Regions from separate parts of the Pseudarthrobacter sp. MM222 genome, predicted to be linked through region 1. Evidence: riboswitches for the same ligand, from Rfam matches in the RefSeq annotation. Region 1 holds a riboswitch; the other holds the start of a gene.
What was found. Region 1 has a riboswitch for glycine ahead of gcvP (aminomethyl-transferring glycine dehydrogenase). Riboswitches for the same ligand answer to the same signal wherever they lie in the genome.

Region 1 (4,578 bases):
CGGTGTCCGCGTCGATGCTGCGCAGGTTGATGCCCTTGGCCTCGGCGGCGGCGATGATCTGTGCCGCCTTGCCCGGGACCGAAACGGTGACGGTGTCGAAGAAGCTCGTGTGCAGCACGTCCAGACCGGCCGCCTTCAGCGACGCGGCAATGGTCCGGGCGTGGCCGTGCGTGGTCTCGGCGATCGCCTTCAGGCCGTCGGGGCCATGGTAGACGGCGTAGAACGAGGCGACGATGGCCAGCAGCGCCTGCGCGGTGCAGATGTTGGACGTGGCCTTCTCCCGGCGGATGTGCTGCTCACGGGTCTGCAGCGCCAGCCGGTAGGCCGGGACGCCGGCGTTGTCCTTGGACACGCCCACGAGACGGCCGGGCATGGACCGCTCGAGGCCCTTCTGCACGGCCATGTAGGCCGCGTGCGGGCCGCCGAAGAACAGCGGGACACCGAAGCGCTGGGCGGATCCAACGGCGATGTCAGCACCCTGCTCGCCCGGGGAGGTGATCAGCGTGAGGGACAGCAGGTCTGCGGCGACGGTGACGAGGGCGCCGCGTTCCTTGGCATCGGCGATCACAGCCGTGTGGTCAAACACGCGGCCGGAGACACCCGGCTGCTGCAGGACGACGCCGTTGATGACGCCGTCGGGCAGGCCCTTGGAGAGGTCGGCGACCTCGACCTCGAAGCCGAGGGCTTCGGCGCGGCCCCGAACGATCGCGATGGTCTGCGGCAGGCAGTCGGCGTCGAGGACGGTCTTGCCGTCGCGCGCTTCTTTGTTCTTGTTGGCCCTGCGCATCATCAGCACGGCCTCGGCGACGGCGGTGGCTTCGTCCAGCAGGGACGCGTTGGCGATCGGCAGGCCGACGAGGTCCTGGACCATGGTCTGGAAGTTCAGCAGCGCCTCGAGCCGGCCCTGGGAGATTTCGGGCTGGTAGGGCGTGTAGGCGGTGTACCAGGCGGGCGCCTCGAGGATGTTCCGGCGGATGACGGCCGGGGTGAGGGTGTCATAGTAGCCCTGGCCGATCATCTGGACCGCGGTCTTGTTTTTCGCGGCCAGCTGGCGCAGTTCGGCGAGGACCTCGACCTCGCTCAGGGCTTCGCCCAGCGCCAGCGGGGAGTCCTGCCGAATGTCCTTCGGCACGGCGGTGTCCACGAGGGCGTCGACGGTGTCGTAGCCGACAGCCTTCAGCATGGCGTCGACGTCGGACTGACGGCGCGCGCCGATGTGCCGGTCAACGAAGGACGTGGAGGCTGAGGTAACAGTCACAAGGAACTCCATAACTAAGGCGGCGCAGGGTACGCCACATTGATTCGGGTTCCTCCCCGCTCTGTATTGGACCTGAGAGTTTCCGCGGCGCCCGTGCTCTCGCATGGCTCCGCTTGCACCGTCGGTGAGCACAGCATGTCAGCGGACAGCCTGCTACTTTCCAGAGTTGCCTTGCCGCGGCGGTACATGTGCCTGAGAGATTCCTGGGGAGGATTTGCTCCTACGGCGCCTGCTTGTACCTACTTGCAGGACTCTCCCGCCGCAGATCAATGGCATATTCAATTGCTCGTGACCACAGTCACAGCCTCCATTGTCCTACGCCCGGCTCCGCTCCGCAAACCAATGACCCTGCTCCGGCGGGAGTTACGCGCCAGCACCGCCGTCGGACGCGAATTCGCCGGAGCGCTGCGAAGTCGCCGGAAAGTTCCGGCGACTCCGCGCGCTTCCGGCGACCTCGGCGGACGGGATTGCCCCGCGTCCAGCTCAGCCGCGCAGCCGTTCGACGGCGGCCAGGAGGCTTTCGACGTCGCCCTCCACTTCCGGGAGCGGTCCGCCGGGGCCGCGGGCCAGCATCGCGTTGAAATACAGTCCGTCCCCCATATAGAGCACGGCTTTGGCCATGCCGGGCCCGACGTCGGCCGCCAGCAGCTCCAGCCAGCCGGCCTGGGCGGCCGCGATCCGCTGCAGCGTTTCCTCGTGGGCCACCTCGGCCAGCCGGGTCGCGGCAACAAAGACGCGGTCCATCGGAGTGTCCGCCCAGACCGAGGATTTGATGAAGTAGGCGGCGGCCCCTTCCGGCGCAGCGGCCATCCTCCCGAGGTCCTCGCCAAGGAGCCGGTCGAGCCGCTCCAACAGCACGGAGACCATGGCTTCCTTGTTCGGGAAATGGTAGAGCAGGCCGCCCTTGGAGACGCCGGCCAGCCGGGCGACGGCGTCCAACGTTGCTGCCCGTTCACCCTCTTCGATCAGCAGGGATTCGAAGGCGTCAAGGACAGCTTCGCGGGCGACGGGTTTTCTGGGCATGGGTTCCATCATGCCCGTCTAAACGCGCATTTCTTAACTGTACCGTCTGGACGGTATAGTTATCGGTTATGAGGACTACATCGATTCCTGCAGCCACCGGCGCGAGGCCGGCATCCGCACCGCGGGCGCCGTGGCGTGACTGGCTGGCACTTTCCCTGCTGATGTTCCCGGTACTGCTGGTCGCGGTGGACAACACGGCGCTCACCTTCGCGCTGCCCGCCATCGCGCGCAGCCTCGACGCGTCCGGGGTCGAACTGCTGTGGATTGTGGATGCTTATCCCCTGGTGCTGGCCGGCCTTCTGGTAGCGATGGGGAGCCTCGGTGACCGGATCGGACGCCGCCGCCTGCTCTTCATCGGCAGCACCGGCTTCGCCGCCGTCTCGGCCGTCACGGCCTTCGCGCCCAGCGCCGAATGGCTGATCGCCGGGCGGGCGGGGCTCGGGTTCTTCGGCGCAATGCTGATGCCCTCCACACTGTCCCTGATCCGCAACATATTCCCTGAGCCGAACCGCCGCCGGCTGGCCGTGGCCATCTGGGCAGCGGGTTTCTCCGGCGGCGCCGCCCTGGGCCCGATTTTCGGGGGCTGGCTCGTGGAGCACTTCTGGTGGGGCGCGGTCCTGCTGGTAGCGGTGCCGATCATCCTGCCGCTGCTGGCGCTCGGAGTGTTCCTGATTCCGGAGTCGCGCGATCCGAATCCCGGCCGGGTGGACGTTCCCAGCATCGCCCTGTCCCTGCTGGTGATGGTGCCGGTGGTCTATGGCATCAAGGAACTGGCCACGCACGGCCTGTCCCTGGTGCCGCTGGCAGCGATCGGCTTCGGCCTGCTGATGGGGTACGTCTTCATCCGGCGGCAGCAGGCCTTGCTGCGGGACGGCCAGGAACTCCGCGGAACGGGGACGGCTGCCGCTCACACTGCTGCTCCGCGCCCGACCGCGCCGCTGTTGGATGTCAGCCTGTTCGGCAACCGTGTCTTCAGCACGGCCATCACGGCGAACGTATTGGCCCTGTTTTCCTTCAACGGCTTCATTCTCTTCCTCGCCCAGCACCTGCAGCTGCTGGAGGGCCAGTCCCCCTCGGAGTCCGGCGTCGCCATGGTCCCCGCCCTGATCGCCACCGTTGCGGCCGGCCTGCTGGTGGTGCCGCTGGTGCGGACCGTCCGGCCGGGCTTCGTCGTGGCCGGCGGACTGCTGCTGAGCGCCACGGGGTACGGCCTGGTGGCCTTCGGCGACCACGGCAACGGCCCGGCGCTCCTGCTGGCGGCCCTGTTGATCCTCTGCCTGGGCGTCGGCGCGGCGGAGACCATTTCCAATGACCTGATCCTCGGGGCGGCGCCCGCGGAGAAGTCCGGCGCGGCGGCGGCCATTTCCGAGACCGGCTACGAGGTGGGGTCCCTGCTGGGCACCGCCATCCTCGGCTCCATTCTGACTGCCTCCTACCAGGGCAACCTCCGGCTCCCGGACGGCGTCGCCGAGGCTGCACCGGCGGAGGGGGTTGCCCAAGCCCGGGAAACGCTGGCCGGTGCCGTGGACCTGGCGCAGGCCCTTCCCGGCCCGCTGGCGGAAGCCGTGACTGCGGCTGCCCGTGCCGCCTTCGATTCCGGCGTGCACGTGACGGCGGCTATCGCACTGGTGCTGATGGCGGGCGCCTCGGTGCTGGCCGCCGTCGTCCTGCGAAAGGTGCCGACCGCCAAATAGGCCGTTTGAGGCTGCCCTCCAGTCGGGCTTAAATGCCAAGCGCCCGACGCCGGGGAGTACCCGGCGCGGGCGCTTGGACTGCGCTGAGCGCTGAGGCTACTTCTTGCTCTCGGGGGTGGTGACGTTGGCGGTGGCGCGCATGGTCTCCGCATTGACCATCCAGGCGTACTGCTCGAACTTGGCGATGAACGCGTGCAGCAGGTCCGCCGTCGTCGGGTCTTCTTCGTCCACTTCGTCATGGACCTTGCGCATGGTGCCGACAGCGGCGTCAAGCGCGGCGACGATCTTGTCGATAGCGTCCTTGGTGTTAATCAGTCCGGCGGGGAACTCGGCCAGGGAGGTGGACTTGGAGACCGTGGAGCTGCGGCCGTCCGGCAGTGCGTGCAGGGCACGCATGCGCTCAGCCATCTCATCGGCAAAGGCGCGGGCTGCTTCGATGATTTCGTCCAGCTGCAGGTGCAGGTCCCGGAAGTTCGTTCCCACGATGTTCCAGTGCGCCTGCTTGCCCTGGACATGCAGCTCGATCAGGTCCACGAGCACTGCCTGACAGTTGGCGGTGAGGGTAGGTGAAGCTTTCATGCGTCCTCCTGAGTAGGTCCGAAT
Region 2 (4,578 bases), 1.3 Mb from region 1:
GCGGGCTTTGCTCGACGGTGAAGTCACCGTGGGCCACCTGCTCGATTTCGGCTCGGATGGTGATCATCGCCTCGATGAAGCGGTCGATCTCGGCGAGGTCCTCGGACTCGGTGGGTTCCACCATCAGGGTGCCGGCCACCGGGAAGGACAGCGTGGGGGCATGGAAGCCGAAGTCGATCAGGCGCTTGGCCACGTCCTCGGCGGTCACGCCGGTCCTGGCGGTCAGTTCGCGCAGGTCCAGAATGCATTCGTGCGCCACAAGTCCGCTCTCGCCGGTGTAAAGCACCGGGAAGTGCTCATCCAGGCGCGAGGCGACATAGTTCGCGGCCAGCAGCGCGGACCTCGTGGCCTCGGTCAGGCCTTGGCCGCCCATGAGCTTCACATAGGCCCAGGAGATCGGCAGCACGCCGGCCGAACCGTAGCGGGAGGCGGAGATCGGGGTGCCGTCGGCGCCGTTCGCGGGGTCCGCGTTGTTGGCATCGCCCGGCATGAAGGGTGCCAGGTGGGCCTTGGCCGCGACCGGACCGACGCCCGGTCCGCCGCCGCCGTGCGGGATGCAGAAGGTCTTGTGCAGGTTCAGGTGCGAGACGTCGCCGCCGAACTGTCCCGGCTGGGCCAGCCCGACGAGGGCGTTGAGGTTGGCGCCGTCGACGTAGACCTGGCCGCCGGCGGCGTGGATCGCGTCGCAGACCTCGCGGACGTCGGCGTCGTAGACACCGTGGGTGGACGGGTAGGTGATCATGATGCAGGACAGGGCGTCCCTGTGCAGTTCGATCTTGGCGGTGAGGTCCGCGTGGTCGATGGTGCCGTCGGAGGCGGTGGCCACGACGACCACCTTCATACCAGCCAGAACGGCGGAGGCGGCGTTGGTTCCGTGGGCGGAGGCCGGGATCAGGCAGACGTTGCGCTGCTGGTCACCGCGGGAATGATGGTAGCCGCGGATCGCCAGCAGCCCGGCGAGCTCGCCCTGCGAGCCTGCGTTGGGCTGGATGGACACCTGGTCGTAGCCGGTGATCTCGGCAAGGTCAGCTTCGAGGCCGCTGATCAGTTCGCGCCAGCCGGCGGTCTGGGATTCCGGGGCGAAGGGGTGGATGGAGGCGAACTCCGGCCAGGAGATGGCCTCCATCTCGGCGGTGGCGTTCAGCTTCATGGTGCAGGAGCCGAGCGGGATCATGGTGCGGTCCAGGGCCAGGTCCCGGTCCGAGAGCTTCCGGATGTAGCGGAGCAGCTGGGTCTCGGAGCGGTGGGAGTTGAAGACCGGGTGCTGCAGGAATTCGGAAGTACGCAGCACCGATTCGGGCAGCTCGAAACCCTTGGCCTCCACAACCGGACCGGCACCAAAGGCGACGACTACCGCGGAGATGACCTCCGCCGTCGTAGTCTCATCGACTGACACGCCAACTGTGTCCGCATCGATGAGGCGCAGGTTGATGCCCCGGGCCTCCGCGGCGGTGATGACCTTGGAGGCTTTGCCGGGAACGCGGACCGTGACTGTATCGAAGAAGGAGTCGCTCACCAGTTCCCGGCCCGCGATCTTCAGCGTGGCGGCGAGTCCGCGGGCGCGGTTGTGGACGGTCTCGGCGATGGCTTTCAGTCCGTCGGGGCCGTGGTAGACGGCGTAGAACGAGGAGACGATGGCCAGCAGCGCCTGCGCGGTGCAGATGTTGGACGTGGCCTTCTCCCGGCGGATGTGCTGCTCGCGGGTCTGCAGCGCCAGCCGGTAGGCCGGGACGCCGGCATTGTCCTTGGAGACACCGACGATACGGCCGGGGAGCGTGCGTTCCATGCCGTTCCGGACCGCCATGTAGGCCGCGTGCGGGCCGCCGAAGAACAGCGGCACGCCCAGTCGCTGCGTGGATCCGACGGCGATGTCAGCACCCTGCTCGCCCGGAGGGGTAATCAGCGTGAGCGCAAGGAGGTCTGCGGCGACGGTGACGAGGGCGCCGCGTTCCTTGGCATCGGCGATCACGGCGGTGTGGTCGAACACGCGGCCGGAGACGCCGGGCTGCTGCAGGACGACGCCGTTGATGACGCCGTCGGGCAGTCCCTTCGAGAGGTCCGCGACCTCCACCTCGAAGCCGAGGGCTTCGGCGCGGCCCCGAACGATGGCGATGGTCTGCGGGAGGCAGTCGGCGTCGAGGACGGTCTTTCCGTGCTGGGCCGCTGCGTTCTGTCCTGCGGACTTATTGGCCCTGCGCATCAGGAGCACGGCCTCGGCGACGGCGGTGGCTTCGTCGAGCAGGGACGCGTTGGCTACCGGGAGCGCGGTGAGGTCCTGGACCATGGTCTGGAAGTTCAGCAGCGCCTCGAGCCGGCCCTGGGAGATTTCGGGCTGGTAGGGCGTGTAGGCGGTGTACCAAGCGGGGGCTTCGAGGATGTTGCGGCGGATCACCGGCGGGGTGACCGTGTCGTAATAGCCCTGGCCGATCATCTGGACCGCGGTCTTGTTCTTCGCGGCCAGCGTGCGCAGTTCGGCCAGGACCTCGACCTCGCTCAGTGCGCTGTCCAGGTTGAGCGGCTTTTCCTGGCGGATCGAAGCGGGCACGGCGTTGTCGACGAGGCCGTCAAGGCTGTCGTAGCCGATGACCTTGAGCATGGCGTCGATGTCGGTTTGGCGGCGCGCGCCGATGTGGCGGTCTGCGAACGTGGACGGGGACGATTGAACCGTCATTGAGGAACTCCATAATTCAGGTGGCGCCAAAGTGCCACGATGATTCGGGTTCCTCCCCGCTCTGTATTGGACCTGAGAGTTTCCGTTTTGCCTGCTGTTAGCAGCGCGCCACTTGCACCGTCGGTGAGCCCGGTTTCCCGGACTGCTTTCCAGAGTTGCCTTGCCGCGGCGGTACGTGGGCCTGAGAGATTCCTGGGGAGGATTTGCTCCTACGGCGCCTGCTGAACGTACCGGCAGGACTCTCCCGCCGCAGATCATAAGCCGTGCCACTGGTGGGTGACACGGCTCACACGCTACCTCTTGGGCGGACGGGATGCAAGGAGCCGGTTCACATGTGTCGTTGTTTACCCCCAGACGATAGCTTTGAAGTATGACGGCTAGCTACAGGTACGACGTTGAGGTCCTGCATCTGCTCGTGTCGCCGGCGCACGCTTACTTCGGCCGCGCGCGCGAGGGTGCAGCCGATGTCCCCACCACCGACGCCGGGCAGGCAGAGCTGGTGGCCGGCAAGGGCGTCGTCGGTGACCGGTTCTTCGGCAAGGCCGCGCACATGGATGCAGCAGTCACCTTGATCGCGGCCGAGGCCCTCGAAGCGATGGCCTTAGAGCTGGGCGTCGAGCCGTTCGACCCGCTCCTGACCCGGCGCAACGTGGTCCTCCGGGGAGCCCAGCTGGCTCCGCTGCTCGGACACGCTTTCGCGCTGGAATCCCGCGGCGACCTGGTGCGGCTCAAGGCCGGGCGGCCTGCTCACCCTTGTGCCTGGATGGACGAGATGCTCGCCCCGGGTGCCCACAAGGCCATGCGGGGGCGGGGCGGAATGCGCTGCCAGGTGTTGTCCGACGGCGTCCTGCACCGCGGACCCGCCGTCCTGATCAGTCCCGTGCAGCTGGACCCAGAGCGCGCAGGCGACGCGACCTTGCTGCGCCCGTCCCGGTTGCCCTAGCCCGGTCCGGTCCGCAGATCAGACGTGCTGATCGACGAGCACCGGGTTGCCGTCCGGATCCAGGACGATGAAGCTCGCCGGCCCCGTCGTTCCCTCGTCAGCCTCGGACAGGAACTCCATGCCCTTGGCTTTGAGTTCCCGCTGGAGTTCGCGTATATCGGTGAACGCGTCCACCGCCTCCGCGTTCTGGTTCCAGCCCGGGTTGAACGTGAGCATGTTCTTCTCAAACATTCCCTGGAAGAGGCCGATGACGGTCTCGCCGTTCTTCAGGATCAACCAGTTCTGGTTCGGGTCGCCCCCGAAACTGCTGAAGCCAAGGTTCTCGTAGAACGCGGCAGAAGCCGCGATGTCCTTCACCGCGAGGCTGATCGAAAAAGCGCCGAGCTGCATGGGTTACTCCACTCTCTTGAGGGACGGATGTTACCGATGATACGCGCGGCTACGTCGAGGGAAGGCGCTGCTGGTTGACCCTCAGCCGCGCCACGAGCGTGGCGGCGAGCAGCGCCGTCGTTATTTCCAGAGCTACTACGGCCAGCAGATCGGTGGTGGCCGAGGGGTCGCCGGTGCCTGCGACGCCGGCCTGGTGGCCGTGGCCGGACGCGCCGCTCCCCAGCAGCAGGAAGCCATGGACCGCCACCATCAACAGCGCAGAAGCCATGACCTGTCGAAGGGCCGTGATCCTGCTGTGCCGCCAGATGTGCACGGTGCAGGGAACACACACGGCGGCCAGCGCCAACATCACCGCGTTCAGCCAGGCGCCGTGGTGATTTTCGACTGCGAGCCACAGGTGTGTGAGGCACGATGCGGCCGTAAGAACGGCACAGAGGCGGGGGTGCAGGACGGGCCCCTGACGGACCCGTCCCGCGGCCAGTGTCATGCCAAGTGCCTAGCCGTGGCAGTGGCCGGCGGCCTGATGCGACGAGCCGCCCTGCCCGCAGCTGGCATCCCGACCCGGCGGAACATC

Region 2: another riboswitch for glycine. It lies ahead of gcvP (aminomethyl-transferring glycine dehydrogenase); the one in region 1 lies ahead of gcvP (aminomethyl-transferring glycine dehydrogenase).

The regions. Positions count from the first base shown of each region.
Region 1 is NZ_OX352321.1:728,354-732,931, reverse strand. Features, by position in the region: gene gcvP (aminomethyl-transferring glycine dehydrogenase) at 1-1,270, opposite strand, end outside; glycine riboswitch at 1,310-1,427, opposite strand; glycine riboswitch at 1,429-1,527, opposite strand; gene OM977_RS03515 (TetR/AcrR family transcriptional regulator) at 1,742-2,281, opposite strand; gene OM977_RS03510 (MFS transporter) at 2,350-3,975, shown strand; gene OM977_RS03505 (Dps family protein) at 4,072-4,554, opposite strand.
Region 2 is NZ_OX352321.1:3,733,991-3,738,568, forward strand. Features, by position in the region: gene gcvP (aminomethyl-transferring glycine dehydrogenase) at 1-2,671, opposite strand, end outside; glycine riboswitch at 2,723-2,829, opposite strand; glycine riboswitch at 2,831-2,928, opposite strand; gene OM977_RS17140 (MOSC domain-containing protein) at 3,042-3,614, shown strand; gene OM977_RS17145 (VOC family protein) at 3,633-4,004, opposite strand; gene OM977_RS17150 (hypothetical protein) at 4,054-4,491, opposite strand; gene OM977_RS17155 (primary-amine oxidase) at 4,501-4,578, opposite strand, start outside.